Regions from separate parts of the Gordonia humi genome, predicted to be linked through region 2. Evidence: riboswitches for the same ligand, from Rfam matches in the RefSeq annotation. Region 2 holds a riboswitch; each other region holds the start of a gene.

Region 1 (10,049 bases), 1.3 Mb from region 2:
GCCTCCTTCGTGAGTTCGAATCACTTGGCGGCCTTGAAGCCCTCGGTCAGGTCGGCCAGGATGTCGTCGATGCCCTCGATGCCGACGGCCAGGCGCACCAGTCCCGGTGTCACACCCGCGGACAGCAGTTCCTCCTCGGTCAGCTGGCTGTGCGTGGTGGACGCCGGGTGGATCACCAGTGAACGCACGTCGCCGATGTTCGCGACGTGGCTGTGCAGGGTGAGAGCGTTGACGAACTTCTTGCCGGCCTCGACGCCGCCGTCGATCTCGAACGCGATGATCGCGCCCTGGCCCTTGGGCAGGAGCCGCTGGCCGATCTCGTAGTACGGCGACGACTCGAGACCGGCGTAGGTCACGCTGGTCACCTGGTCGTGCCCGTCGAGGAACGCCGCGACCTTCTGCGCGTTGGCGACGTGGCGCTCCACGCGCAGGCTCAGGGTCTCGATGCCCTGGGCCAGCAGGAACGCGTTGAACGGCGAGATGGCCGAACCGGTGTCACGCAGCAACTGCACGCGCGCCTTGAGCGCGTAGGCGGGTGCGCCCAGGTCGGCGAACACGACGCCGTTGTAGCTGGGGTCCGGGGTGGTGAAGCCGGGGAACAGGTCCTGACCGTCGCGCTGCACACGCCAGTCGAAGGTGCCGCCGTCGATCAGGACGCCGCCGATCGAGTTGCCGTGTCCGCCGATGTACTTGGTGGCCGAGTGGACGACGACGTCGGCGCCGAGCTTGAGCGGATTCAGCAGGTACGGGGTGGCGACCGTGTTGTCGACGATCAGCGGCAGCCCGGCGTCGTGCGCCACCTTCGCCAGGCCCTCGACGTCGAGGATCTGGTTGTGCGGGTTCGAGATCGTCTCGGCGAACACGGCGCGCGTGTTCGGCTTGATCGCGGCCTTCCAGGACTCGAGGTCGTCGGGATCCTCGACGAACGAGACCTCGACGCCGAACTTGGGCAGGGTGTAGTTGAAGAGGTTGAACGTGCCGCCGTAGATGCGCGGGCTCGAGACGACGTGCCCGCCGGCTTCGACGATGTTCTGGACGGCGTACGTGGTCGCCGCCATGCCGGAGGACACCAGGAGCGCGGCGACGCCGCCCTCGAGCGCGGCCAGGCGCTGCTCGACGGTGTCCTGCGTCGGGTTCATGATGCGGGTGTAGATGTTGCCCGGCTCGGCGAGTGAGAACAGATTCGCGGCGTGGTCGGTGTCGTTGAATACGTACGACGTGGTCTGGTAGATCGGGAGGGCGCGAGCATTGGTGGTCGCGTCCACGACCTGCCCGGCGTGAACCTGGGTGGTCTCGAAGCTCCAGTTTGCGGCGTCAGACATGAGACGTCATCACTTTCTTCTGGTCGGCCGGGCGCACTGCCCGCTTGTTCCTTGGGTCCGACCTTCGGACCCGCGCTTGCGGCGACGAAGCTTCGCCCCGTTGCCGCCAGGTCATCACCCGGAGCACCCCACCGCGGTTGGAGGGTTGCCGGTCAGCAAGCCGGGGCTCACTGCTGACGCTCATGACCTGAGAACGAGAGTATCGCACGCGTGTACTCGGGTGAGAATGCCCGAACCTCCCGGGCCTGAAACCCTTTCGCCGCCGTGCGAACCTGTGCTAACAGGCAGCCGTCCGACAGTCGACTGGCAAGCGTCGTCTGATCGATCGACATGCGCGGGCGCGCTCCACCCCATGCTATTAGTGAGGCATGCCTAACCTCAATAGCAAACGAGAGTGCAACAGTGCGGATACGTTCTGTAGCGCCGATGCGACGGACCGGGTCGACCGTGTGAACTCTGCGCCACATGTGATCTGCGTCGTACGGAAGCGACTCCGGGCGCTCAACGATCTGGGAGTGACCAAGACACGAACCCTCCCGCTACTTCTCATGTCGATCTCCGTGATCGCCGGCGTGACAGCCCTGGTGAATCCGGCAGGCGGAAGTACGGCATCGGCGGACTCGTGCGGCAACGGCGGTGCCGTCGTCGTCGCAGGCACGCTCGCTCCCCGCAACGCGGACGGGGTTCCGGCGGGCGGCGTGACGGGCGTCGGAGATCGGTACGCGGACCGCGGCTATCAGGTCGCGTACGTCGACTATCCGACATCTCTGTGGCCACTCGGCCCGATCAGTTACGACGACGACGTCGCCCTCGGCAAGATCGCCACGGAGAACGCCATCGTCGACTACCAGCAGCGCTGCCCGGGACGGCCGGTGGTCGTCGCCGGCTACTCACAGGGCGCCCGCGTCGCCGGTGACGTCCTCTCGGACGTCGCGAACGGTCGCGACGCCAACGGCGTGCGACAGGCGGGCCTGTCGGGCGAGCTGTACTCCGATCCGCGACGCGTGGGCCGGGCGGACGGCACCGGCGTCGAGAACTCCCTCATCGGGTTGCTCCCCGGGACCACCATGTCGGGGCCGCGCGACGGCGGGTTCGGCACCATTCCGGTCCGTCAGGTCTGCGCTCAGGGCGACGGCGTCTGCGACGTCCCCGATCCGCTCTACGACCCGATCGGCGCAGCGGACTCGCTCGTCGGCTACTTCGTCAAGCACGGCTACTACCCGATGCGCATGCGGACGACGCCGGCCGACTGGGCGGGCGTGGACTGCCGGACGCAGGGCGCCACCGACGACTGCGTGGTGCCGCAGACGTCGGCGGCGTCGATCGTCGCGGCCGGTGCCGCACGCGAGACGGGCACGCCGCTGCCGGCCCTCGACACGGCGGCCACCGCGGTGGAGGGCCGGTCGGCGCTCGATCTGACGCCGGGCCTCACGCTCGCGTCGCTCCGTCCGATCGTCGGCGGCCGTCCGGACTCGTCGTCGGGCGATCTGACGATCGGCGTCCGGACCGTCGTCGCCGGTCTGGTCGGCGTGGATGTGAGCCGCAGCTGGGGCACGGAGAACAGCCTGTCGGTCGGCGTCGACCTGGGCGTCGGGATGACCGATTCGCCGGCCGTCCCCGACGCGCTGGTCCCGGACACCCGACTGCTGCGCACGGAGCTCGATGTCCCGATGATCGACAGCCGGAAGCTGCCGGGCATCGTGTTGAATCCGTCTCGGGCACTCGGCGACCGTGCACCCGAGAGTGCGATCCTCGCGGACCAGGCACCGACGACGCAGCCGTTGCTGACCGTTCGGGCGGCACCGCGCACCATCGCGGACACGACGGTGGCGGCCGGTCCGTCGACCCCGCAGATCGCTCCGACTCCTGCGCCGCGGGACGTCCCGACGCCGACCGCGCCGACCGCGGGGCCGCAGTCTCCCGCGTTCATCCGGAACGCGATCGCGACGGTCCGGGTCGGACAGTGACGGCGGGCATCGCGCCGAACGGCGTCAGACGATGCTGCGGCCCTCCTTGCGGGCCTGGCGCCACTCCTTATAGAAGGCGCGCACGATCACGCTGAGCATGCCGAGGGTGATCGCGGGCCAGACGAGTACATACAGGGTCATCCAGAAGGTGGTCATTCGGTGGCTTCCTCTCCGGTGGCGGCGACCGCGGGGGTCGTCGGGTGGTCGTCGCTGTCGTCGAAGCGGCCGGTGCGATCGGCGATGACGGCGAAGTCGAACCTCTTATCGGTGTTGAGCATGGTCAGTCCGACGCATACGAGCGTGCTCACCGCGTACGCCACGAGCGATGCCGACAGCACCGCGTACTGGTGCAGGAATCCGATTGCGAACGGGGCGGCGATGATCGGTGCGACGATGCCGATGACGAGTGCGACCGTCTTGCCGAAGAAGCCGAACGCCATCAGTCCCAGGACGACGCCGATCCCCACCGTCGACAGCACGTCGAAGAAGATTCCGACGCCGCCGTCCATCGAGATCCAGGAGAAGCGGACGGGCAGGAAGAAGATCAGCGCGACGACGACGGCGACGCTGAACGCGAGGTTGGTCACTCGGTTCCAGTAGAAGGAGGCGATCACCGGGAACACGAGCGCACCCCACAGGGCGCCGACGAACACGAGCAGGTCGAGGACGTTGAGGTGCTGTGCGGCGAAGACCATGCCGAGGACGGTGGCGACGACCATCGTGACGCGGCCGATCATGACCATGGTGGCCGGGTTCGCCTTCCTCTTGCCCGCGATGTTCTGTCCGTAGACGTCGGCCATCATGATGGACGCGAGGGCGGTCATGTCGGCGTCGGCCGTCGAGGCCAGCGAACCGATGATCATGACGAAGAACAGGCACAGCAGGACCGCGGGAAGGTACGTCGCCGCCATCTGGGGGATCAGGTTGTTGACGTCACCGTCCATCGGGCTGATCCCGGCGTACAGACCGAGGACGCCGAGCATCCCGATGCCGATGATCGCCGCCCCGTAGCCCACGGTCGCCGTGACGAAGGTCTTCTTGATCAGATCCTCGCGCACGGCGAACAGGCGCTGGGCGATGGTCTGGTTGCCGATCGCGTATGCGAGGACGGCCGCGATGTAGGGGGCGCCCTGGTTGAAGAACGCGTCGGAGGAGAAGAAGTCGCGCTGCTGATCGGTGAGGTTGTGCGCACCGCTGGTGAACAGATCCGGGCCGCCCGCGGCGAAGAACACCACCGGAATGATGATGACGACGGCGCCGAGCATGAACACGACTTGGACGAAGTCGGTGAGCACGGAGGCGCGGAAGCCAGACCACAGCGTGTACAGGAGGACGCCGCCGCCGATGGCGACGATGCCCTCGACGAAGGTGAACGGCGAGAGCATGTCGATCAGTGCGCCGCCCGCGATCAGGTTGGAGGTCAAGCTGATCAGACTGCCGAGCACATTCGAGCCGGCGAGCAGGAGTTGGCTCGACCGCCCGTGGCGGGCGAACATGACCTCGGCGATCGTGTGCGCATTCGGCGCCACCGCGCGGATCCGCTTGCCGAACGGGTAGATGAGCAGGATCATCAACGCGCCCCAGAGTCCGTAGTGGATGGGCCCGGAGACACCGTAGGTGTAGCCCGATTCGGCTGAGGCGTACATCGACGACGCCCAGATCCAGGTCGCGGTCATCGATGCGGCTGAGATGCCGTATCCGATCTTGCCGCCGGCGGTCATGTATCCGTCGGCGTTCTCCTTCTTGCGTCCGATTCGGAGCGCGATGTAGAGACTGGTGCCGAAGAAGGCCACGAAGAGCAGGATGACTATCGGGCCGGAGAGGGTTGTCAGTTCTGACACGAGTGAATCGCTTTCACATCAGGCGGCGCGGGACCGCGACGAGGTGGACGAGGATTCAGCGGTCAGTCGGGAGGTTCGAGCTGTCCGGGAGTGATCGTTCTCGCCGAGAACGAGATCCGCGTTGCTGAGCGGGGGACGGTGACACTCCGGGCCGTCGACACAGTGGTCCTTTCTCTCCAGGTGGCGTCGCATACGACGCGAGGCATCCTCTGTCTTTACCCAACGGCCCGCGCGGAAGCCAGTTCATCCGTTTGCCCGACAATGCCGTCGATGCGTCATATGCACTGGTGAGGTGTGGTGATCACACGAGGGGGTGCAGTGCGGAAAGTCACACTCGGGTCGACTGTCGCAGTGCGGGCAGCGCCACGACGGCGAACGGGTTCTCGGTCCGCGGTCGCCTGACCTCGGCGCCGAGTGCGTTCACCGCGGACAGCGCGGCCGCGGACAACGCGGCGCGCATCGAGTTCCAGTCGGTGGCGGTCGTCTGCGGGGTGCGGCTGACCAGCACGACGATGAAGCGCCGATCGGTGCCGACGACGCCTGCGCTGTGCAGGTGCGCGGTGTCGGCCAGGCAGCACATCCAGCCCTGCTTCACGGTCGTGAAGGAGTCCAGGTCCTCGCTGCGCAGCCCGAAGAGCTGATCGAAGCCGTCCGCGGCGACCGGAGGGGCCGACTCCATCGGTCCGAGCACGATCTCGCGTGCGAACTCGGGAAGTCCGAGAACGTTGTCGAACACCCGGGCCACCTCCCGCGCCGTCGTGGTCGTCGCGCCCCAGAACGAGCCGTCGACCGGTGGCGCTGTCTGCCGGAGACCCCACATCGTGTCGAGTCGGCGCAGGACGTCGACACCGTCGAACCGCACCCACAGCTCGTTCATGGCCAGGTCGTCGCTCGGTCCGAGTGCGCGGCCGATGAGATCGACGTCGTACGGGTCCACCGGAACTCCTGCGCGGCGTGCACCGTCGACGATCGAGGCGGCGACCATCAGCTTCGCCAGCGACGCGGTGAACATCGGCTCGTCGGCGGCACCGGAGACGGCGACCTCACCCGTGTGCCGATCGACGACGACGGCGCCGATCCGCGTGGACGATCCCGGTGAGGGGCTTTGCGCGCCCGCCAGCGTCGCGGCGCGGGCGGCACGATCGGCGGGGGAGCCGACGACCCCGTCGCCGGTCGGCGCCGCCGAACCGGATGTCAGGAAACCGCAGGTCGCGACCAGAACCGCGAACACGGCGACACCGACGGGTGTCATCCACCGTGCCGCGGGTCGTCGAACCTTCACGAAACGGAAGTTTAGGCGATGACGCCGATCAGAGGATATGCGATCGGGCACGCTCGGTGAGCGGAATCACCGCGGTGTCGGGAAGCCCGCGACGGGGTCCGCACGTTATGGCACTGTGCGTGAATCTCCTGTGACCCTCGATCATGCCCCGGCCGGCACCGACACCTCCCGTCGATCGCCTCGGCTGGCGTTGATCATCCTCGTCCTGGCACTCGGCGGCTTCGGGATCGGGACCACCGAGTTCGTGGCGATGGGACTGCTGCCCGACATCTCTCGTGACCTGGGGATCACCGAGGCGACAGGCAGCCATCTGATCTCCGCGTACGCGATCGGTGTGGTGATCGGAGCGCCGGTGATCGCCGTGGCCGCCGCCCGCATGTCGCGTCGTACGCTGCTGATCGCGCTGATGGTCGCGTTCACCGTCGGCAACGCGTTGAGCCTGGTGGCACCGTCGTACGGCGTGCTGATGGCGGCGCGAGTGATCGCGGGTCTGCCGCACGGTGCGTACTTCGGGGTGGCCGCCCTGGTCGCCGCCCACGTCGCGGGGCCCGGGCGCCGCGCCAAGGCCGTCGGACAGGTGATGCTGGGACTGTCGGTCGCCAATGTGATCGGCGTGCCCGCGGCCACCTGGCTCGGGCAGAGTTTCGGCTGGCGTGCGGCGATCGCGATGGTCGTGGTGATCGGCGCGGTCACCGTCGCCGCCCTGTGGCGGGTCGTGCCGAGTCTGGCCGATATGACCACCACCGATCCGCGGACCGAACTCGGCGGCCTGAAGAACCGGCAGATCTGGCTGACTCTACTCGTCGGCATGGTCGGGTTCGGCGGCTTCTTCGCGTTCTACACGTTCCTGAACTCGGCGCTGACCTCGCTCGGCGGTCTCGCCGAATGGACCGTGCCGATCGCGCTCGCGCTCTTCGGCGTCGGCATGGTGGTGGGCAACCTGGTCGGCGGTGCACTCGCCGACCGCCTCGGCGACCGCGCCATCGCGATCGGCATGATCGGTGCGGCCGCCGCGCTGCTCGTCTTCGCGGCGACGGTCACCACCGGGTGGCCCGCCGTGGCCGTCGCCTTCCTGGTCGGCATGTCCGGATCGGTCGCGATACCGGGGCTGCAGACCCGGCTGATGGATGTCGCGCAGGACGCGCAGACGATCGCCGCGGCGCTCAACCACTCGGCGCTCAACGTGGCGAACGCCATCGGCGCCTGGCTCGGCGGGGTGGTCGTCGCCGCCGGGTGGGGTTACCGCGCGCCGTCGTTGGTCGGCGCCTGCCTCGCGTTCGGGGGAGCCGTGGTCCTGGCCGTCGCCGTGCTGGTGAACCGCCGGGAATCGTCCGTTGTCGGCGCCCGAGGATAAGGTCGGGCCGTGACGAACTCCTTCACCATCAGCACAGTCAACGTCAACGGGATTCGCGCCGCGGTCAAGACCCGCAACGAGAACAATCACGGCATGCTTCCGTGGCTGTCGGAGAACACTCCCGATGTGGTGCTCATGCAGGAGATCCGCGCATCGGAGGCCATCACGCGGAAGGCCCTGGCGCCCGCGCTCGACGACGGTTGGCACCTGCACATGACCGAATCATCGGTCAAGGGGCGCTCGGGCGTCGGCATCCTCTCGCGCACCGAACCGACCGCCGTCCGCACCGGCTTCGGCAGCGACGAGTTCGACGAGCTCGGGCGCTACATCGAAGCCGACTTCGACCTCGGCGGAGGGCCGGTGACCGCGGCGAGCCTCTACCTGCCGTCGGGCGCCGCGCTGACCGACGATCCGAAGGACGTCGAGAAGTACGAGGAGAAGGTGCGCTTCCTCGACGAGTTCGGGCCGTACCTGGACGGTCTGCGCGACGACGCGCGCCAGGTGGTGGTCGCAGGCGACTGGAACATCGCCCACACCGAACGCGACATCAAGAACTGGCGAGGCAACCGGAAGAACTCCGGATTCCTGCCACACGAGCGCGAATGGGTGGGCGCCCGCATCGACGGCGGTTGGGTCGATGTGGCGCGCACCCACCACGGTGACGTCGACGGTCCCTACGCGTGGTGGTCCTGGCGCGGTAAGGCCTTCGACAACGACTCCGGCTGGCGCATCGACTACCACCTGGCGACGGCGTCGCTCGCCGACCGACTCCAGCGGACCTGGGTCGATCGCGCGTCGGCCTACGACCGTCGCTGGTCCGACCACGCGCCGGTCACCGCCGAGTTCGCCTGAGCGAAACCCGGTTGCGCCGATCTGAAAGAATCGGCGCATGACTTCTGCGCAGCCCACACCGCGTCGCCGCGTCCTGTCCGGGATTCAGCCGACGAGCGATTCGTTCCACCTCGGCAACTATCTCGGGGCGGTCAAGCAGTGGGTTGAACTGCAGGAGGACTTCGACGCCTACTACTTCATCCCGGACATGCACGCGATCACCGTGCCGTTCGAGCCGAAGCAGTTGCGCGAGCGCACGCGTCGCAGTGTCGCGCAGCTCCTCGCGGTCGGCGTCGACCCGCAGAAGGCGACGATCTACGCGCAGAGCCAGGTTCCCGAGATCTCTCAGCTGAACTGGGTGCTGACCTGCATCACCGGTTTCGGTGAGGCGAGCCGGATGACCCAGTTCAAGGACAAGTCGGCCAAGGCGGGGCAGGACGCCGCCGGCGTCGGACTGTTCACCTACCCGATTCTGATGGCCGCCGACATCCTCGCATTCCAGGTCGACGCGGTCCCGGTCGGTGAGGACCAGCGTCAGCACCTGGAGCTGACTCGTGACCTCGCGCAGCGCTTCAACAAGCGTTTCGGCGCGTCGTTCACCGTGCCGATGCCGCACATCGTCGAAGAGTTCGCGAAGATCTACGACCTGCAGAACCCGACGGCCAAGATGAGCAAGTCGGCCGACAGCGACGCCGGTCTGGTCAACCTGCTCGACGATCCGAAGCGCTCGGCCAAGAAGATCCGCTCCGCGGTCACCGACAACGACCGCGTGATCGCCTTCGATCGTGAGAACAAGCCGGGCGTCTCGAACCTGTTGACCATCCAGTCCGCACTCACCGGGCGCGGTGTCGACGAGATCGTCGCATCGTATGACGGGAAGGGCTACGGCGACTTGAAAGTCGACACCGCCGAGATCCTGACCGACTTCGTGACCCCGCTGCGCGGAAAGGTCGAGGAGATCCTGGCAGATCCGACATACCTCGACACGATCATGAGCGACGGCGCGGCCAGAGCCAGGGAGATCGCCTCGGCTACCCTCGCAGACGTCTACGACAAGGTAGGGTTCGTCGCGCCGTAAGAGGAAGCTGAGCGAGAGGGACGCGTGGACCGGATCAAGGCATTCTTCGCCGGATTGCCGGCGCTGCTCGAAGCGATCAAGCAGTGGCCGGTGGTGGGCCGCATCTTCGCGATGCAGGATCATTACACAGCGCGTCGGGGCAACGTCTATGCCGCGGCGATCAGTTTCACCGGCATCCTGGCGCTGGTACCGATCCTCATGGTCTCGTTCGCGATCGCCGGCTTCGTGCTCGCGAGCCGACCGGAGCTGATCACCGAGATCACCGACGCCGTTCTCAAGAACATCCCCGGCGACCTCGGTAAGCAGCTCAACACCGTGATCGACTCGGCGATCGCCTCGCGTGCCACGGTCGGTGTGCTCGGTCTGGCCAGCGC
Region 2 (10,049 bases):
ACCACACTCTCGGTGAGGACGGCGACCCGCTGGACGCGATGGTCCTGCTCCCCGAGTCGGTGTACCCGGGTGTCATCGTGAAGGCTCGCATCGTCGGCATGTACACGATGACCGACGAGGCCGGCGGCGACGACAAGCTGCTCGCGGTGCCCGCCGGCGACCCGCGCTGGGATCACATCCAGGATGTCGGCGACGTCAACGAGTTCGAACTCAAGGCCATCGCTCACTTCTTCGAGCGGTACAAGGACCTCGAGCCGGGCAAGTCCGTGACGCCGGGCGGCTGGGTCGGCAAGGACGAGGCGAGCAAGGTCGTGCAGGCCGCGATCGAGCGCTACAGCGCCTGAGCCGTACCCGCGCATCCACCGAGATTCAGGGCTCATACGCAGCCCCGAGGACGATCTTCCCTCGGAGGCTCGTATGCGCCCTGAATCTCTGCGCTCATGGATGCGGCAACGGCCGCGCATCGATCCCCACGGCACGCTCGAGCGGAGTCCGCATCACACCTCGGCGGGCACGTCCGGCTTCTCGCCCGACTCGTCGGCCTTCGGACCGCGACCGCGCAGCGGCACCTCGGTCCAGGTGACGGTGCCGATGATCGACAGCAGCGACAGGATCGACACGGACAGGAACACCTTGTCCATCGAGTCGGCGAAACCCTGCTTGATCGGATGCGAGATCGCGTCCGGAAGCTGCTCGATGATCGTCGTGTCCGACATGACGCTGCTGGTGTCCGCCGCGTCGGCCGGCCCCTGCCCCTGACCGGCCGCGGCGAGTGCCTTGCCGAAGCCCGCGACCTTCGGGTTGTCGCTCTGCGCCGCTTCGACGACGGCGGTCTTGAACTCCGGGTGACTCGCGGCCTCTGTCATCTCGCTGGTGATGTTGGTGCCCATGGTGGAGAACAGCAGCGAGAAGAACACGGCGACGCCCAACGTTCCACCGATCTGACGGAAGAACGTCGCCGTACCGGTCGCCATGCCGACATCGCGCATCGGCAGGATGTTCTGCATCGCGAGCATCATCGGCTGCATGAGGCAGCCCAGGCCGACGCCGAGCCCGAACGCCGCGAGCATCACCAGGTACATCGGGGTCCCGGTACCGACGAAGTGCAGCAGGAACGCCATCGCGGTGATCAGGATCGAACCGACGATCGGGAAGATCTTGTAGTGACCGGTCCGCGAGATCGCCTGCCCGGACAGAATCGACGCCGACATCATGCCGACCACCATCGGCAGCATCTGCAGACCGGCCATCATCGGGCTCGAACCGCGAAGCACCTGGAAGTACTGGGGCAGCATCGAGATGCCGCCGAACATCACGGCGCCGACGACGATCGCGATGAACACGCCCTGCGTGAAGATCCGGTTCTTGAAGACGCGCAGCGGGATGATCGCCTCGTCGCCCATCTTGTTCTCGACGACGATGAACGCGATCAGGCCGACCAGACCGATCAGGTAGCAGACGATCGACTCGGTCGACGTCCACCCCCACTCGCGGCCCTGCTCGGCGACGATCAGCAGCGGAGCCACGGTGACGGCGACGGCGGTCGCACCCCAGTAGTCGGTGCGATGCCCCTTCAGCTTCTGCTGCGGGTAGTTGAGCACCTTGTAGACGACGCCGAGGGCGATGACGCCGACCGGGACGTTCACCAGGAACACCCAGCGCCAGCCGGAGATGCCGATGATCGAGTCCGCACCGGCGAACAGTCCGCCGAGCACCGGGCCGAGAACGCTCGACGTGCCGAAGACGGCGAGGAAGTAGCCCTGATACTTGGCGCGCTCACGCGGCGGCACGATGTCGGCGATGGTCGTGAGCGCGAGGGTCATCAGACCGCCCGCACCGATGCCCTGCAGCGCGCGGAAGGCCGCGAGCTCATACATCGACGTCGCCATGGAGCAGGCGAGCGAACCGAGGACGAAGATCGTGATAGCGGCCAGGAAGAACGGTTTGCGCCCGTAGATGTCCGACAGCTTGCCGTACAGCGGCGTGACGATCGTCGACGTCACGAGGTAGGCGGTGGTGACCCACGCCTGCATGTCGTAGCCGTTGAGGTCGTCGGCGATGGTCCGGATCGCCGTCGACACGATGGTCTGGTCGAGTGCCGCCAGGAACATACCGATCATCAGACCGGCGAGAACGGTCAGGATCTGTCTGTGGGTCAGGCCTTTGCCGGGGAAGTCCCCGACTGTCGATTCGGTCATGCGTCGCCTCTCAAATCCTTGTTCATGCTGTGTGCCTCGACGGCGTCGACGAAACGAGTGAGAAGATGCGCGAACGTCGCGAAGTCCTCGTCCGGCCAATCGGCGACCAACTCACCGATCGCCTCGCGACGCCGGGCCGCGAGTACGGCCACCCGTTCGAACCCGTCGTCGGTCAGCACCAGGCGGCAGGCCCGCCCGTCCTCGGGGTCGGGTTCGCGCCGGACCAGTCCGTCGTCGACCAGCTGCGCGACGTGACGACTCATGGTCGACGGGTCGGCGGACATCGCGGCCGCCAGCTCACCCGCCCGGATCGGACCGTGGCGCAGGACGAACAGCGCTCGTTTGGCAGCGGTCTCGGCTCCTCCGTCCGCCGACTTCGCAGACGCCTGGACACTGCGGCTGCGGATCCGCACGAACTTCCCGAGCGCTGAGAACACGTCGTCGATGGATTCCGGCGTCGGCATGTCGATCACTCGCTTACTTGTGCACTACAACTAATTGCCGGTCAAGAATGCCGACGGCGGCGCCCCTCTGCAACCGGGCGGAAATCGGCATATCCGAGATACGGCCGATACGACACCGCCGCCGCGAGCGTCACGCCGATCCGCGAATCCGACACACCGCTTCGACAGGAGCGTCACCGAGCCGACCCTAAGAAACGGCATCTACCAGCAACGAAGCACCGAATCTCGCCGTCTCCACCGCATCGGTGGCAGTGAGGCGAACACGACGTGAGCCGGGCCGTGTCGCGTTCGACACATGCCCGGCTCCGGCGTCGTCGTTGTCGGAATCAGCCCAGTTCGGCGAGCGCCTCCACCAGGCGGTCGACGTCGGCCGAACTCGTGCCGACACCGAAGCTGGCCCGCACCGCACCGCCCGGGCGCCCGATCTTCGCGAGCAGCGGATGCGCGCAGAACTTGCCGTCGCGCACCCCGATGCCGTGGCGACTGCTCAGGTACTCGGCGACCTCCCGCGGAGTGTGTCCGTCGACGACGAAGCTCGCGATCCCGATGCGCGACGGCGCATCGTCGAAGATGCGCAGCGGGTGCACGTGCGGCAGGGCGGCCAGCCCCTCGTCGAGACGTTCCACGAGGAGTTCCTCGTGCCGGCCGATCTGCTCGAAACCGATGTCGCGCAGGGTCTGCGCCGCGGCCGCGATCGACACCGCGCCGAGCACGTTCGGCGATCCGGCCTCGTGCCGTGCGGCGCCGGTGTGCCAGACGACGTCGTCGATCGAGACGGCGGCACCGGCGCCGCCGCCCGCCAGATACGGCTGCGCGGCGTCGAGCCAGTCGCCGCGGCCCACCAGGACACCCGCACCGAACGGCGCGTACAGCTTGTGCCCGGAGAAGACGAGGTAGTCGACGCCGAAGCTCGCGACCGACACCGGCCGGTGCGGCACCAGCTGTGCGCCGTCGACCAGGATCCGCGCGCCGTGTCGGTGAGCGATCCCGGCCAGTCGCCCGATCGGGAGGACCTCGCCGGTGACGTTCGACGCGGCCGTCACGGCGAGCAGTGCGGCGGGTCTGCGCGACAGTTCGGCTTCGAGCGCCCCGAGGGTGTCCTCCAGACTCGGCCGCGACGACACGACACGGGCTCGTCCGGTGCGGGTCCACGGCAGCAGGTTCGCGTGATGCTCGATGTCGAGGACCACCACGTCACCGGGCACGATCGATGCCGCGAGATTGATCGAGTCGGTGGTGTTGCGGGTGAAGACGACGGTGTCGTCGGCGCGGGCTCCGACGAAACCGCGCACCGTCTCGCGCGCCTGCTCGTAGCGGGCGGTGGTGACCTGGGACAGGTGCCCGGCGCCGCGGTGCACGCTCGCGTACTCGGTGAGCGCCGCGCTCACCTGCTCGGCCACCGAGGTCAGTGCGGGCGCCGACGCCGCGTAGTCGAGATTGGCGTAGGCGATGGGCGATCCGGTGGTCGGCACGAGGGCCTCGGCGCCCGCTACCGGAGCGAGGGCACGGATGATCGGACGGCACACGGGGCCATCGAGAACAGCGGTCATGACGAGACTCCTTGGAATTCCACGCTTGTCCGCGACGGTCGACGCGGACCGGGTCGTCACCCGGAGCACCCCACCGTGAAATGGAGGGTTGCTGTCCAGCGAGCCGGGGCTGTCGGCTGGAACTCGTGACCCGTCGTCGACTATGCCTCACCGTCGACCGGCAGCCGAGACTTAAACCCACGGCGAGCGCAATGCCCCCCGGCCGGGTCATTCGGTCGGCCGTCGCGCACCCCCCGTCCACCTCCGGCGACCGATAGAATCGCCCATGTGACGAATCCGTGGGGTCCCGGCGGCCCGCAGCCACCGCAGCCGGGGTCTCCACGCGTCCCGAATCCACCGGCGTATCCGCCGCAGCAGCCCGGCTACCAGCACTTTCCGCAGCAACCGTATCGACAACCGTATCCGCCGTATCCGCAGCAGCAGCTCGCGTATCCGCCTCTGCCACCGCGCAGATCGCGGGCCGGGCTCGTGGTCGCGCTGATCGTCGTCGCCGCGCTCGCGGTGGGCGGCGTCGTCGTGCTGATCCTGGCGCCGTGGTCGTCCCCTGAGCGGAGTTCGGCGCCCTCCCATGAGACCGTGATGCTCGCGCACGGCGTCGGTGTCGACGTCGACGTGCCCGCCGGCTGGCGGGTCGAGACCGGGACGTACGACGGCGACGAGGCGCTGATGATCCTTCCGGACGACGAGGACCGGAGCATGGCGCGGGTGTTCGCCGACATTGACACGATGGACGACGGCGGCCTCGCCGACGAGGTGCATGCGGTCATCGGATTCACCGATGCGTGCGGATCGCAGTTCGCGTCCCTCGACGCGGGCGAATGGGATCACGACACCGAGAACGAGACCAGCGGCGACGCTCGCTTCGTCGCGCACCGCGCCGTCACGGCGGTCGACGGCACCTACTGCTTCGGTATGACCGGCGTCGACTACGGCGCGGCGTCGTCGACGTTGGGCTCCGACGGCGCCGATCTGGTGCAACAGCTCATCGACGACGATGCGATCACCGCGGCGACCGCGGCCTGACAGACTGAACCGACCGACTTCTCGAACGGAGACACCATGGGCATCATCGGCAAGATGCGCGGCGAACTCGTCGACATCATCGAGTGGATCGACGACTCGCGTTCCACTCTCGCGTGGCGCTTTCCGCGCTACAACAACGAGATCAAGAACGGCGCGCAGCTGATCGTGCGCGAAGGCCAGCAGGCCGTGTTCGTCTACCGCGGGCAACTCGCCGACCAGTTCGATCCCGGGCACTACGAACTGACCACCGAGAACCTCCCCATCATGAGCACGATCCAGGGGTGGAAGCACGGATTCAACAGCCCGTTCCGCAGCGAGGTCTACTTCATCAACCGCAGGCCGGTCACCGACCTGCGGTGGGGCACGCCCAACCCGATCACGCTGCGCGACCCCGACTTCGGCATGGTGCAGGTCCGCGCCAACGGGCTGTGCGTGATCCGCGTCGCCGATCCGGCGATCTTCCTCCGCGAGATCATCGGCACCGACAGCGAGGTGAACGCCGACGAGATCACCGAACTGCTGCGCCGGGTGATCTCGACAGCCTTCTCGGACATGATCCTGGAGACCGGAGTCGGTGCCATCGACCTGCAGGGCAAGCAGGTCGAGCTCAGCGAGAAGCTGCGTGACTACGTGCAGAGCCGCGTCGACGACGAGTTCGGCCTGCACGTCGACTCGATCCAGATGAACATCTCGCTGCCCGACGAGATCACCGCCGCGATGACGCGCGGTGTGGCCCGAGGCGTCGAGGAACAGGGCTTCCTCAACAACGTGAACGACCTCGGCCGCTACCAGCAGGCCAAGTCGGCCGACGCGATGCTCGCCGCCGCCCAGAATCCGGGCGGAGGCACCGCGGGCGACATGATGGGCATGGGGATGGGCATGGCGATGGCGAACCAGTTCGCCAACCAGTTCGGCCAGCAGCAGCCGCAACAGCAGGCGCAGGCCGGTCCGCCGCCGATGCCGACCGCGCAGGCCTTCCACATCGACCAGAACGGGACCGCCGCGGGTCCGTACACCGTCGACCAACTGCGCGGGGCCATCACACCGACCACACTCGTGTGGGCGCAGGGCATGGCCCAGTGGACGCAGGCCGGTCAGGTCGCCGCGCTGGCGCCGTTGTTCGCTCCCGCCGGACCTCCGCCGCTGCCGCCGCAGACTCCGCCCGGCCCGCCCGCACCGCCCGAGCAGCAGTAGTCCAGCGATGACGCAGCCTCCTCCGCTGCCGCCGCAGGGCCGCCCGCAACCTCTGACACCGCAGCCCGCGACGCAGCAGTCCTCGACACCGCAGTCCTCGACACCCCAGTCCTCGACACCGCAGCCCCCGACACCGCCGCCGGTACCGTCGGAGCCCGCTCCCGCACCGCCCACCGCGGCCGACCGAGCCCAGCATCACGTCACCGAGCAGACGCGCACCTATCCGTGCGGGTCGTGCGGGGCGCCGCTGGTCTTCGCGCCCGATCAGCAGAATCTGGCCTGCGGGTCGTGCGGTCGGACGTACCCGATCGAGCTCGACGCGCAGGCGCGGATCGTCAAACACGATCTGCGGACGGCGATGGCGGCGATCGCGGCGGGCGCCGTCGGGCTGGCCTCGGTGGGCGGGAACGAGCACGAGGTGGTCTGTCAGTCGTGCGGCGGCACGACCGTCTTCAACGGCAGCCTCACCGCCACGCGCTGCCCGTACTGCGCGACGCCGATCCAGCGCGACGACGTGCAGGATTCATCCGCACGCTTTCCGCTCGACGCGATCGTCCCGCTGCACATCGGCGAGGCGAAGGCGCGCGAGTCGATCGAGAGCTGGATCAACAGCCGCTGGTTCGCTCCGCGCGAGTTCAAGAAGTATCGGACGCTCGGCTCGTTCACCAGCGTGTATCTGTCGTACTACTCGTACGACGCGGATACGACGACCAGCTATCACGGGCAGCGCGGCGACACGTACACGGTGACCGTGGGGTCCGGGGACAACCGGCACACCGAGACCCGCATCCGATGGCGCCCGCGGTCCGGTGTGGTGCGCGACCGGGTTCGCGATCTTCCCGAGGTCGCGAACACCGGGATGGACGCCAAGCGGATCCGCGACCTGGAGCCGTGGCCGATACAGGCCGCGGTGCCGTATACGCCGGAGTTCGTCGCGGGTCATTTCTCGCGGACGTACGACCTGGACCCGCAGAACGTGTTCACCAACGCCGCTCAGCCGCGGATCGACAGCCAGATCGAGTCGTCGATACGACGTGACATCGGCGGCGACCACCAACGGATCAGCAGCAGGTCGACGGCCTACGATCTTCTGCAGTTCATGTATCTGCTGCTGCCGATGTGGCTGCTGACCGTCAACTACGACGGCAGACCCTTCCAGGTGATGGTCAACGGTCTCACCGGTGAGGTGCAGGGCGAGCGGCCGTGGAGCACGGTCAAGATCGCCGCGGCGTCGATCCTCGGACTCATCGTGATCGGTGTGATCGCCTACTTCATCTGGAGAAGCCAATGACCGTTCTCGTCCTCGTGATCCTGTTGGTGCTGGCCCTGGTCGTCGCCGGCGTCGGCCTCTTCGCGTTCGCGCTCGCGCGGTCGTCGAAGAAGACGATGGTCCAGAACGCGGTGATCCCAGGCGTCGCCGTCGCCGTACCGGCCGAGTGGGGCGGTTCGCACGATCCGGAGGCGCGGCTGCACCGTCGTATCCGGGACGCGGTGGCCGCGCTCGACGCCACCATCGGGATGACCGGCGTCGACCAGATCGACGTCCGTGCCCGGCTGATGGTCTCGGCGCAGCAGCTCGACGAGCGTCTGGTCGCGATCTGGTCGCTGCCTCGCCAGGCCAGACAGGCACCGCTCGCCGAGGTGGAGAGCGGTGTCGCCGCCCTCGAATCCGAGGCCGCCGCGGTCGCTTCGTCGTCGGACGACGCGCTCGGCGGATACGTGTCACCGCCTGCGATGCCGCCCGTGCGGGATATCACGGATCCCGCACCCGATCAGCGTCGACGATCGTCGGGAACCGCCGAGTAGCCTGACGGAGTGATCGTCCCGAGCTCCCTGTTCGCGTCCGGTACCGAGTCCTGGCGCGGTGACGGTCGGACCGACGAGTTCGACTCCGTCGCGACCGCCTCACGGGCGCTGGCCGACGGCGGCGTCACCGCGGTGACCGGTGCGTTCGGTTTCGATCCTTCGGGGACGGCGGCGCTGATCGCACCGGAACGCTTCGCTCGCGGCACTCGGAGTGGCGCATCACGACCGCTGCCCGCCGTCGTGTCCTCGGCTCTGACCCCGTCCGATGTGCACACCGATCGGATCCGCCGCGTGCTCGCCGCGATCGACGAGGGCGTCGTCGACAAGGCCGTACTGGCACGCACGCTCGAGATGACCTTCGACGGTCCACTCGACCCCGCCGACGTGTTCGCCCGTTTCCTCCCCGGACCCGACGCCGCGACCACGACGGCGTTCGCGGTGCCGCTCGATCCGGCACCCGGTCGCGCCGACCATTGGCTGATCGGCGCCAGCCCGGAGCTGCTGATCGCCAAGACCGGACGGACGGTCACCTGTCATCCGTTCGCCGGCACCACTCCGCGGGGCGTCGACGCCGAGTCCGACCGGCGCGCCGTCGCGGCTCTGCGGGCATCCGACAAGGATCTGCGCGAGCACGCGTTCGTCGTGGAGCAGATCGTCGACGTCCTCGCACCGTTGTGCCGTGAACTCGACGTGCCCGACCGTCCGCAGATCGAGTCGACGCCCGCCGTCTGGCATCTGGCGACACCGATTCGCGGAGTGCTGACCGACGAGTCGATCACCGCGCTCGACCTGGCCGCGCTCACGTCCCCCACCCCGGCCGTCTGCGGGACGCCGCGCGCGGCCGCCGCACGACTGATCGACGAGGTCGAGGGATCCCGCGACTTCTACGCGGGCGCGGTCGGGTGGTGCGACGCCGCGGGCGACGGGCGGTGGATGGTGTCGATCCGCTGTCTCGAACTCGATGCGGCGGGCACCGGAGTCACGACATGGGCGGGCGGCGGCATCGTCGCCGGTTCGGATCCGGCCGCGGAGGTGGCCGAGACCGAGGCCAAGTTCCGCACCGTGCTCGGAGCGTTGGGCGTCGATCCCGCCGATCTCACAGACCGCTCCCGGCCCGCGCCCGCTCCCACATCGACGTGAACGCCTCCGCACCGGAGAGCAGGTCGCCGCGCAGGGCGGGCCCCTCGGCGCCCGCCTGATCGAGGAGATCGGCACACCAGTCCGGGTACAGACCGTAGTGCGGGACACCGTCGTCGTTGAGGTCGTACACGCGCGTCCCGGCCCTCATGCGCGTCATCCGCGCACCGTTGATCGCGGTGAACGGATACCGCAGAGTCGTCTCGGCGGTGGGTTCGGGAAGCGGTGCGAGACCGTTCACATCCGAGCCGTATCCGTATCCGCCGACCCTCGGACCGGACCGGTTCGCCTTCCATTCGTCGAGGAAGCCGATGCCGCCGTCGTCGGAGTGATGGGCGGGGTGTGAGTAGCCCGCGGCGAATCCGCTGAGTGCGACGGTCCGGTGCAGGATCGTCCGGTCGGCCCACGAATGCGCCGACATCACGCCGCTGTACGAACGGGTCTCCAGCATCTCGAGCACGCTCGTCGCGGTCGTGACGCCCATGTGGTCGATGTTGACGATCATGCCGCGGTCCATCATTCCGGCGACGACCCGGCGTCCGAGGTCGGTGAGTCCGCGGACGTTGCGGACCGGACCCGACGGGTAGACGGGGACGCCCACCCCGCGCAGGGCGGGAACGCTGCGCAGGAGTCGGGCGAAGTCGTCGGCGGCGAATTCGACGCTGTGGTCGGCGGGG
Region 3 (10,049 bases), 560 kb from region 2:
CCCACGAGATCCCACTGTCGTTCACGCATGCTCCGATCGTCGTCACAGTTACTAAGTTGGATAGTAATCTACTATGCAGAATAGTCGAGCGTCGTGCATAATCGGGGCATGCAGTCTTCTCAGATCAGGCTGGCCCTGCGGAGTGCTCCACGGAACGTGGTGGATGCCCTCCAGCAGGCGTCATTGCGCGAGAGTGCCGTCGGCGTCGTCGTCACCGGTGTTGTCGGTGTGTTCATCGGTGTGGTCACCGTTCTCATCCCGAACAACTTGTTCGGTCGTGACATCGCGCCGGTCATGTGGAACTACCCGGTACTCGTCATCACCGCGGTGCTGACGGGTCTTCTCGCAGCGACGTACGTGGATTCGGCGCCCGCGTCGGGCCCCGGCGACGACCGGGCGGCGCCGGGCCGGTTCGGCCTGGTGGGTGCGGTGGCGTCGTGGTTCGCGGTCGGCTGCCCGGTGTGCAACAAGTTTGCGTTGATGGCCTTCGGGTACGCCGGTGCGCAATCCTGGTTCGCGCCACTTCAGCCGGTACTCGCACTCGTCGGCATCACGCTGCTATGGGTGGCGCTGGCGATACGTCTGCATAATCGCGATCGTTGTCCACGACCAGCCGTCGGCGGAGGCATGTCGTGACCTCTGGACAGCCGGTTCGGCTGGGACCGCTGGAACAGCAGGTGATGGACGTGCTCTGGGATCGGGGGCCCTCGTCGATCCGCGACATCATCGCGAGCCTGCCGACCACGCCCGCCTATACAACGATCGCAACGGTGCTGCAGAATCTCGAGCGCAAGAACCTGGTCGGCGCGCACCGACGTCGGCGGCTCGTGCAATACCACGCCCGCCATGATCGCGATGTGCACGCCGCCAACCTGATGAGCCAGGCCCTCGCTAGCAGTCGGGATCACGGTGCGTCGATCCTGCACTTCGTCGACCGCATCTCAGCAGAGGATGCCGACCTGCTTCGGGACTATCTCCAGCGCACTGATCCCAACGCCGACGACACCGATACATCATCGTGACTCCAGCGGTGCTGCCGGTCGCGCTCCTCGCTGCTCTGCTGATCAGCGCGGTCGCCGGACCGCGCCTCATCCGTGTGGCGTCGCCCGCACTGGCACGCTATCCGCGACTGGCGACCCTTCTGCTCATCGGTGGTGTGGCGGTGTGGCTCGTCGCTTTCGCTTCGACTGGACCGCTGTTCGCATGGATGACGACCGGCCGATCTAGTGTCGCGTGTCGTTAATGAGTTGATGGTTTGCGGCTTGCGATAATGGGATATGGCGAATTCTCCGGCCCCGGCGCTGCAATTGCGTGAGGGCGATGCTGCTGAACTGGACCGGCTGTTGCGGTCGACCTCGACGTCGGCGGGCCTGGTGCGGCGTGCGCGGATCGTGTCGCTGGCGGCTGCGGGTGTGGCGAACACGCGGATCAGCGAGGTGGTCGGGACGTCGGTGCCGACGGTCCTCAAATGGCGTGACCGCTATCTTCATGGCGGCCTGGACGGCCTCCTCGATGCTGACCGACCGGGCCGTCCGCGGCATCTCGATCATGCCGAGGTCGTTTCGGCTACGTTGATGCCACCGCCGAAGAAGTACGGCGTCACGCACTGGTCCTCACGCCTGTTGGCCGGCCATTTGGGGATCGGGAACGCCACCGTTGCCCGTGCCTGGCGCGAATACGGGGTTCAGCCGTGGCGGTCGGGAACCTTCAAGTTCTCCACCGATCCCGAACTGGTCGCCAAGGTCACCGACGTCGTCGGCCTGTACCTGGAGCCACCGGAGAACGCGATCGTACTGTGCGTGGACGAGAAATCCCAGATCCAGGCCCTGGATCGGACCGCACCGATGCTCCCGATGCAGCCGGGACAGATCGAACGCCGCACCCACGACTACAAACGACACGGCACCACCACACTGTTCGCCGCGTTGGAGATCGCGACCGGACAAGTCACCGCAGCCGTCAAGCCACGACATCGCCACCAGGAGTTCCTGGCGTTCCTGCGGCAGATCGACCGCGCCTACGGCAACCGGGAACTACACCTGGTGATGGACAACTACGCCACCCATAAAAAGGCTGAAGTCCGCGACTGGCTCGAGCAGCACCCGAACATTCACATCCACTTCACCCCGACCTCCGGCTCCTGGCTCAACCTCGTCGAAGTCTGGTTCGGCATCATCGACCGCCAAGCCATCCGCCGCGGCGTCTTCACCTCAGTCAAAGACCTCAACGCCAAAATCCGCGCCTTTATCAACGGCTGGAACGACCGCAAACACCCCTTCGTCTGGACCACGACCGCCGACGAAATCCTGAAGAAAGCACAACCATAAACTATCTAACGACACGCGACACTAGTGAAGAATCGGCGGGCATCTGCCGACGATGTCTCGAATCCTCGAATCCGTGGACCGAACCGCTGTTCCGTTTGGGAATTCCAACCATCGTCGTGATGACAGGCCCCGCCCTGCTCGTGGTCATCGCGGTACTCGCGGTCGTACTACGCGTGCGCAGCAGGGGACGTCGGGCCCGTCGGGCCGGGGCGGAAATCCGCATGAGATCGAACGCAACCACGGTTCGCGGGTATCGGGTACTCGTGTTTCCCGACGGCCGGGCCTCGCCGTTCGCGTTGCCTCGACGCCAGGGCGGAATCGTTGTGAGCACAGCGACTCTGGCGGCCCTCTCCGGCGACGAACTCGACGCAGTGCTCGCCCACGAGCGCGCGCACCTGACACAACACCACCACGTGATCGCAGCGATCAGTCACGAACTCGCGCATGTCTTCAAACCGATACCCTTCATCAGCCGCTCCGCGTCGACCGTCCCGCTGTATTTGGAGATCGCCGCCGACAACGCTGCTCGGCAGATCACCGGCGCCCGCCCGTTGGCCTCCGCACTTCTCAAACTGATCCACCATGACGCGAACTCGGCGCCATCGGCTGCAGGCGATCTCGCACTTCACGCCGTCGGACCTAACCGAATCCGCACTCTTCTCGACAGTGACGAACCCGCTCAAGGACACCGACGAACCACGATAGTCGCGGCATCTCTACAGAATATGACCCTTGTCGCGCTCACCACGGCAGTCGCACTACCGTGGCTGATCGCGATGACGAGCGGCTGCTCATGATGGACCTATACTTCCGAAGGACACGAATCTCTCCGGCGTGCCCCGCAGACCACCGCCCGGTCTTCACATGGTCGTCGATGGCGTGCTGCGGCTAGTCAACACCGAGCACGACACGGCACCCACATCACCATCTGGCGGCAACTGCTGTTTCCTCAAGCGATCATGGTCCTGCGGTGGTTTCGCGAAGCGACGGATCTGAAGATCCTGGCCGCCGACGCAGGCGGGAGCATCGCCACTGCGTACCGTTACCTCCACGAAGCGATCGACGTCATCGCCGTCCACGCCCCGACGCTCGACGACCTCCTCGCCCGCGCGGCTGTCGAGAACTGGACGATCGTATGCCTGAACGGAACGTTGATCGCGACTGATCGATGCGCGGCCAAGTCCGAACCCGGCGGTGACCTTTGATACTCGGGGAAGCACCGCCAACATGGCGCGAACGTGCAGGTCATCGCCGATCCGAGCGGATATACGGCGTGTGTCGGTCCGGCCGAGTCACTTCGGCGTCCTCGCGCACACCGCGGCCTTCGCGGAGGGCGGAGAGTGGCTCGACGCACTGCTTGCTGGATTGACCGAGAATCGGGACCTGCTGGGGCGGTTGCTCGCCACGCATCTGCCCGACGTGCGGTACGCGCCTCCCCAGGGAACGTATCTCGCATGGTTCGACTGCCGGCCGCTCGGCTTTGAGGACGCTGATGGAACCGACGGACCCGGGATCGTCAGCGAGTTGGCCGGCCCGGCGAAGGCATTCCTCGAGCACTCGCGCGTCGCGCTCAGTACTGGGCACGTGTTCGGTTCCGGTGGATCAGGACATGTGCGTCTGAACCTCGCGACGTCGAAGACGATCCTGACCGAGGCGGTGACTCGGATGGGAACCCTCGAGCGCACGCCTCGGTGATCGACATCATTACATCGGTGACTGCAGGGCTGTCCGCGTATCGTGCATGACATGGTTGTCCGGACTACGCCATGATCGAGGGCCTCGAGCGAGCGACGCGAGTCCTCGACCTCTTCTCCTCCGATGTCCCCGAGTGGACGGTGAGTGATGTCTGTCGCGAACTCGACCTGCCGAAGACGACGGCCATGGTGAAGACGGTGCCCTTCGGGACCACGGTCTCGCTGCGCGGCATGCGCTTGAGCGTCGACGGCGCCCACCGAGTGCCAGTCGAATGTGAGGCCCAGGCCCGCAACACCGACAGGAGCCGAGCATCACCCCATACCGTCTAGGCGATGCCGGACGGCCGCGGATGAGGCTACTCGTGTTATGCATGCGTTCATGACGAGGGTTCCGAGTCCGCTTCCGGAGGACCCGTGCGACGTGGCCGGAGCGAAATGGGCGGGCACTGTCACCGTGGGAGTGGGGGCTCTGGCGTATTCCGGTGTCGTCGGTGCCACCGATCTCCACCGCCACGGCGCACATCAGATCGTGCACGTGACGACGGGACGAGTCTCCGTCGAACTCGAAACGGAGACGGTCGGGCCCACATCGGGCATCGTCATCCCCGGCGGCGTCGCCCACGCATTGCGTCCCGGCCCCGGTTCGGCGGTCGCCACGACGATCTACCTGGACGTCGATACGCTGCGGGGCGCCGATACTCGCGAGATGGTGGCCGACCGGCCTCCCGCCGAGTGGAGCGAGGTGTTCGGCGAGGTCGTCGGGAGCTGGCCGGTGCCGTTGGACGCACTGGACGACCGGGCGCGTCACAGACCGCTCGTCGAGCACCTCAGTGCTGTGCCCGGCGCCGACGAGGTCGACGGTATGCATCCCTACGTGCGTGCCGCACTCGACGTTCTGTCGGAACGGGTCACCGGGCGGACGTCGCTCGGTGAGATCGCCGCGGCTGTGAACGTGTCCGTGCCGCACCTGAACAGACTCTGGCGAGCCGATATGGGGATATCCTTCCCGGCCTGGGTCCGCTGGACACGGCTGCGTCAAGCCGCGCGCTCGGTGGGGGCGGGTGCGTCTATCACCGATGCGGCCCACGAGGTGGGTTTCGCCGACGGTGCACACGCCAGCAGAGTCTGCCGAGAGATGTTCGGCATGTCGCCGCTGGAGCTGACGCGGGCGATCGTCATAGTCTGATCGATCTGTTCAAGCGCCGGTCGTCGGCGCGGATGCACCGTGGAGTCCATGATCAATTCACTGCTGCGCTACGGATATCCCCTGGTCATGCTGGTCGGCGTCAACGGAACCGCCGTCTGCCTCGCGGCATCGGGTGCTCCGCGAGTCTTGCTCGTCGGTGTCGTGCTCGTCGCGATCGCCGTCTCGTTCGGCGCCGAGCGACTCATCCCTTACCAGCGTGACTGGAACAGACCTCGTCACGATCGTCTGCGTGACGCCTTGCACGGTCTCGTCAACGAGTCGCTCATCCTGCTCAGCGTTGCGATCATCCCCATTCTCGCCGCCGCACGCGGACCGCACACGTGGTGGCCGACGTCGTGGCCCTTCTGGGCCCAGGTGGTCGTCTCGATCGTGGTCGCCGACTTCGGTATCACCGTCGTCCACATGGCCAGTCACCGCTTCGGATGGATGTGGCGGTTGCACGCGGTCCACCACAGTGTCACCCGTTGCTATGGGCTCAACGGCCTGATGAAGCACCCTGTGCACCAAACACTCGAGATGTTCGGCGGAGTTGTCCCGTTGATAGCGCTGGGCATTCCCACCTCCGTCGCCTCCGCCCTGGCGGTGTGCGTAGCCGTGCAACTGCTGATGCAGCATTCGAATGCCGACTACCGCGTCGGGCCCATGCGATACGTGCTCGCGCTCAACGCCGGACACCGATTCCATCACCTGAAGCATCCCGGCGACGGTGACGTCAACTTCGGCCTGTTCACCCTTGTCTGGGATCACCTCGCCGGAACGTTCTCCTACGACCGATCCCGGCGGTTCACCAGCTCGGACCTGGGAATAGCCGCCAAACCCGACTACCCCGCGAGCTATCCTCGACAACTCGTCACGCCCTTCCGACCCGCTGGCTCCTGCGGCCCCATGGGGCCGCTACCGCGGAAGACGTGGCGGTCGAGACTGACGACGTCGGCCGCGTCGGAGTCACGATCGTGACGCGTGCATCCGGACCGTCCGGTCGCCGCAGCCCTACTAGGCTCCTCGCCGCGGCGGAACGTCGGCTCGCCGAACGCGTCCACGACATTCCGGCCGCGTGTGTGGTGACGCCTCGAACCGATCTCTGAACGCGCCCGGCGAACGGACGCCATGACGGCGGCCTCGGCGATGCGTTTCGTACGGACGACGCCAAAGACCGTCGTTGACCAGTGTCGATGGGGAGTAGTCCCCATAGACACACCGTCTCGGGCACGGAATCGTCAAACGCGTCGCACACCGGGTGCGGAGATCGTCACGACAGGAGTCAGACATGAACAGCATGACGTTCCGCACGGGTGCGGCCGCCGCGGTGATCGCCGGCGTCGGCGTCGGAGCCGCGATGTTCGGAGCCGGTCAGGCGTCAGCCGACGTTCCGCAGTGCTACGCGGACCAGACGGCCGTCGCCTCGGTCGACACCGTCGACGCGGCCGCGACCGTCTGCCGGTGGAACGACGACGGATCGCTCTTCTATCGCGGCGTCACCAAGAGCAGCGGCGACACGATCGACATCGAGGTCTCGCTCGTCGTTCTGACCGGAGACGGATCCGGTCGGTATTCGTAACCGCCGTCAACGACGGCTACACCTATCGCGTCGACGATGCGAACGCGCTCGCTGTCACCGATCCCGACGGGACCCTGATCTTCTTCGAGCGCCAGATCTGAGCCGACGCCACCGTCTGTTCCCGCCCAGCACTCGACGCGGTTGCGCCCCCGGTGATTAATAGCCGCCGACCTGCGGCGGCCCGGAGACCCGTCGATGTCATCTGTTGATACGACGGCGCGGCGGGGCTTAGGTTTGCGCTGCACACAGATTCATCACGAGCGGCCGAGAGACTGGCTCTTCGACGCCGCAGCAACCGTGGGCCGCACTCCGCCGGGAGCGGCGACGCACAAGGTGCTAATGCCAGAGACGATGAACCGCGCCGACTCGTCGGCCCGCTCCTGATCGATCGACGTGCGCTGGATCGGATGATCCGACAGGCAGACGAATCGACACGGCGCATGCCGACAGGGGAGGAACGCGTATGACGACGATCATCGACCGCCGAACACGGAGATCGGAACTGGTCACGACGACGACGGCGGAGGAATTCTCCGCCGACCACCTGCTTCGCCTCCTCAAAGGCGACGTGTTCGCGGTGCGGGTCACCGGGCTCGTCGACGCGGTGGCGCTCGACGGGCTGCGCGAGAGACTCGTCGGACGTGACGATCACGGTCCGCTCGCGACCGATCCGCAGTTCCGACGCATCGGTCAGGCGTTCTCCGAGACCCGTGACGGCGCGGAGTCGACGTACTTCGACCACGCCGCCGGCCATCGTCGGGACCTGCGGGCTCGCGCTGCGCCGTACCCGTATCCGTCCGACACCGTCCGTATCCTGCTCGACGAGGCGTGGCCCTCCGGGGCGACGCTGCTGTCGTGGCACAGCCGAAAGTTCTTCGTCGGAGTCGCCCGATACCAGCAGGCGGGCGTCGATCTGGAACCGCACACCGACAACCTGCACCGGAACCTCCCCGACGACGATCTCGGCATCCGACGGCAGCTGTCGGTCAACGTGTACCTCGACGTCCCCGACGCAGGCGGTGAGCTGGAGATCTGGGACGCGTACCCGAGCGAAGACGACTACCGGGGGCTGTCCGGCGAGCGGGTCTGGGGCATCGACCGCGCCGACGTCGGCGAACCGGCGCTGACCGTGCGACCGACGATCGGGGATGCGATCTTCATCGATCCGCGCCGGGTCCACGCCGTCGCGCCGTCCGCCGACCGTCCGCGCGTCACCGTCGGCGTGTTCATCGGTGTTCGCGGAGGCGACGAGCCGTTGGCGGTGTGGAGCTGATGACCGCGACCACCATCGCGCCCGTCGGATCGACGTCGCACAAGGCGGCGTTCGACCTGAAGGGACTCCAGTACGAGTACACCGGGCGATCGACCATTCTGCTGGTCAGCGTCGGCGCCGACTATCACGAAGGGGAGAAGTTCGGTGCGACGATCGACCTCCTCAACCGCAGCGGCTTCGCTCGGGTCACCGTCGCCGTCGCCGACACGTTGCAGCGACACAATGTCGACGCGGCGCCCGGTGAGGCCTATGAACTGTCCCGCCGCCGTGGCGATCAGTGGCTGGCGCGCAATCGGCCGCTCCTGGATCTCCTCACCGCCGACGTCGACGTTCTGCGCTGGGACACTGCGCTGAGCGACCCCGACTATCCTCGCGCCCTCGATCGGGTGCGCGAGGCGTATCGGTCGGACGACGAGTACGCCGCTGCGATCGACGCCACGATCGATCGGTTCGTCGCCCGCCGCGGCGAGGGCGGCCCGGACGAGGACCGGATCTGGAACGGCTGCCGCACGTATCTGCTCGAAGAGGTCCCGATCATTCAACCGCTGTGGGCGGCGAAAGGATACGACTTCGTCGTCTACCCGCAACAGATATCGGCCGCCATGGCGGCCACGAGGGCCAGATTCGTCGACGACGGTGCCGCCTGGCTGCCGCTGCGATTCAAGAAGCGGAGGTCGGCACGGTGAGCGATGTCCGGGTCGAGGCGGCCCCGCGCCGCGCGGCGGGGTTCATCGGTCTCGCCACGGCGTCGTTCCTGGGTTGTATCGATCTCACCATCGTCTCGACGGCGCTGCCTGCGATCACGCGGGAACTGCGGACGACGATCGGAGCCAGCCAACTGGTGCTCAGCGGCTTCCTGACCGCGCTGGCCATGTTGATGGTGACGGCAGGCCGACTCGGCGACCGGTACGGCCGTCGTCCGATGCTGCTGGCGGGGCTGGTCGTCTTCGTCGCCGCGTCGGTGGGGGCGGCGCTCGCGCCGAGCATCGGCTGGCTGATCCTGGCGCGGTTCGTCCAGGGCGCGGCGTGCTCGGTGCTGTACACCGGCACGTCCACGCTGGTGGAACATCTGTTCCCGGAGGGAGAGCGTGGACGTGCCGTCGGCTGGCTGTACGCCGTGAACGGGGTCGGTCTCGCCATCGGACCGGTGCTCGGCGGTCTGCTGGTCCCGGTGCTCGGATGGGGGTCGGTCTTCTGGATCAATGTGCCGTTCGGGATCGCGGCGATCGCCCTGATCGTCGCCGCGGTGCCGTCGCCGCCGCCGAGCAGCGGGATCGGCGTCGACGTCGCCGGACAGATCGCGCTCGCGGGGACGGTGGCCGGAGCCGTGGCCTTCGTCTCGCTCCCGGAGACGCTCGGTTGGCGTAGCGCCGGCGTGTACGTCGCGGCGACGGTCGCCGTCGTCGGTGCGGCGGCCCTGATCGGCATCGAGCGTCGAGCGAGCCACCCGCTGTTGCGGATCGACCTGTTCGAGCAGCCGCGGTTCCGGGCCGCGCTCCTCTCGGACTTCTTCCTCGCGGCCTTCTACGCGTCCGCGCTGCTCGTACTGCCGCCGTATCTGGGCGACCGCCACGACCTCGGCGAACCGGCGGTCGGCGCGTCGCTGCTGCTGGTGAGCGGCACCATGGCGGTCACCTCTCCACGGGTGGGGCGGTGGGTAGACCGCGTGGGGCCGGTCGGCCCGCTGCGCTACGGTTTCGCCGCGCTCACGGTGACCGCCGGCACCGTCCTGATCGGTGCGGGAACGGGATCGCTCGCCGTTCTCCTGATCGGCTTCGTGTTCTTCGGTCTCGGCTGGGCGCTGATCCTGGCGCCCGCGACTCTCGCCGCGCTGTCGGCGGTCCCGTCCGCCGAGTCCGGGTTCGCGATCGGCGCGTCGTGGACGTTCCACAACCTCGGCGGCGCGTTGGGGGCGGCCGTCGCCGCGGCCCTCTACACGGTCTCCCCGGATGAGGGCCGCGGTCTCGCCTGTGTCGGTGTCCTTCTGCTG

Evidence for each region. A riboswitch is a leader RNA that binds a small molecule or an ion and turns the genes downstream of it on or off. The one in region 2 is predicted to bind S-adenosylmethionine.
Region 1: linked by a shared signal. The riboswitch ahead of BKA16_RS10945 (bifunctional o-acetylhomoserine/o-acetylserine sulfhydrylase) and the one ahead of BKA16_RS04895 (aminotransferase class V-fold PLP-dependent enzyme) in region 2 are both predicted to bind S-adenosylmethionine.
Region 3: linked by a shared signal. The riboswitch ahead of BKA16_RS02385 (2OG-Fe(II) oxygenase) and the one ahead of BKA16_RS04895 (aminotransferase class V-fold PLP-dependent enzyme) in region 2 are both predicted to bind S-adenosylmethionine.

What each region holds. Positions count from the first base shown of each region.
Region 1 is NZ_JACIFP010000001.1:2,397,735-2,407,783, forward strand. Features, by position in the region: gene BKA16_RS10945 (bifunctional o-acetylhomoserine/o-acetylserine sulfhydrylase) at 21-1,322, opposite strand; SAM riboswitch class IV at 1,390-1,510, opposite strand; gene BKA16_RS10950 (PE-PPE domain-containing protein) at 1,838-3,289, shown strand; gene BKA16_RS23655 (putative transporter small subunit) at 3,314-3,445, opposite strand; gene BKA16_RS10955 (sodium:solute symporter family protein) at 3,442-5,130, opposite strand; gene BKA16_RS10960 (D-alanyl-D-alanine carboxypeptidase family protein) at 5,459-6,412, opposite strand; gene BKA16_RS10965 (MFS transporter) at 6,528-7,766, shown strand; gene BKA16_RS10970 (exodeoxyribonuclease III) at 7,776-8,618, shown strand; gene trpS (tryptophan--tRNA ligase) at 8,656-9,675, shown strand; gene BKA16_RS10980 (YhjD/YihY/BrkB family envelope integrity protein) at 9,700-10,049, shown strand, end outside.
Region 2 is NZ_JACIFP010000001.1:1,081,711-1,091,759, reverse strand. Features, by position in the region: gene BKA16_RS04910 (inorganic diphosphatase) at 1-344, shown strand, start outside; gene BKA16_RS04905 (MDR family MFS transporter) at 498-2,198, opposite strand; gene BKA16_RS04900 (MarR family winged helix-turn-helix transcriptional regulator) at 2,195-2,662, opposite strand; gene BKA16_RS04895 (aminotransferase class V-fold PLP-dependent enzyme) at 2,989-4,212, opposite strand; SAM riboswitch class IV at 4,229-4,343, opposite strand; gene BKA16_RS04890 (hypothetical protein) at 4,480-5,235, shown strand; gene BKA16_RS04885 (SPFH domain-containing protein) at 5,272-6,429, shown strand; gene BKA16_RS04880 (hypothetical protein) at 6,437-7,720, shown strand; gene BKA16_RS04875 (hypothetical protein) at 7,717-8,235, shown strand; gene BKA16_RS04870 (isochorismate synthase) at 8,245-9,375, shown strand; gene BKA16_RS04865 (hypothetical protein) at 9,332-10,049, opposite strand, start outside.
Region 3 is NZ_JACIFP010000001.1:526,375-536,423, reverse strand. Features, by position in the region: gene BKA16_RS02440 (thioredoxin domain-containing protein) at 1-25, opposite strand, end outside; gene BKA16_RS02435 (hypothetical protein) at 109-636, shown strand; gene BKA16_RS02430 (BlaI/MecI/CopY family transcriptional regulator) at 633-1,022, shown strand; gene BKA16_RS02425 (IS630 family transposase) at 1,278-2,327, shown strand; gene BKA16_RS02420 (M56 family metallopeptidase) at 2,447-3,124, shown strand; gene BKA16_RS02415 (hypothetical protein) at 3,287-3,532, shown strand; partial or broken gene BKA16_RS02410 (cystathionine beta-lyase) at 3,615-4,022, shown strand; gene BKA16_RS02405 (helix-turn-helix domain-containing protein) at 4,094-4,351, shown strand; gene BKA16_RS02400 (helix-turn-helix transcriptional regulator) at 4,401-5,207, shown strand; gene BKA16_RS02395 (sterol desaturase family protein) at 5,256-6,185, shown strand; gene BKA16_RS02390 (hypothetical protein) at 6,496-6,786, shown strand; SAM riboswitch class I at 7,035-7,144, shown strand; gene BKA16_RS02385 (2OG-Fe(II) oxygenase) at 7,250-8,059, shown strand; gene BKA16_RS02380 (tRNA-dependent cyclodipeptide synthase) at 8,059-8,745, shown strand; gene BKA16_RS02375 (MFS transporter) at 8,742-10,049, shown strand, end outside.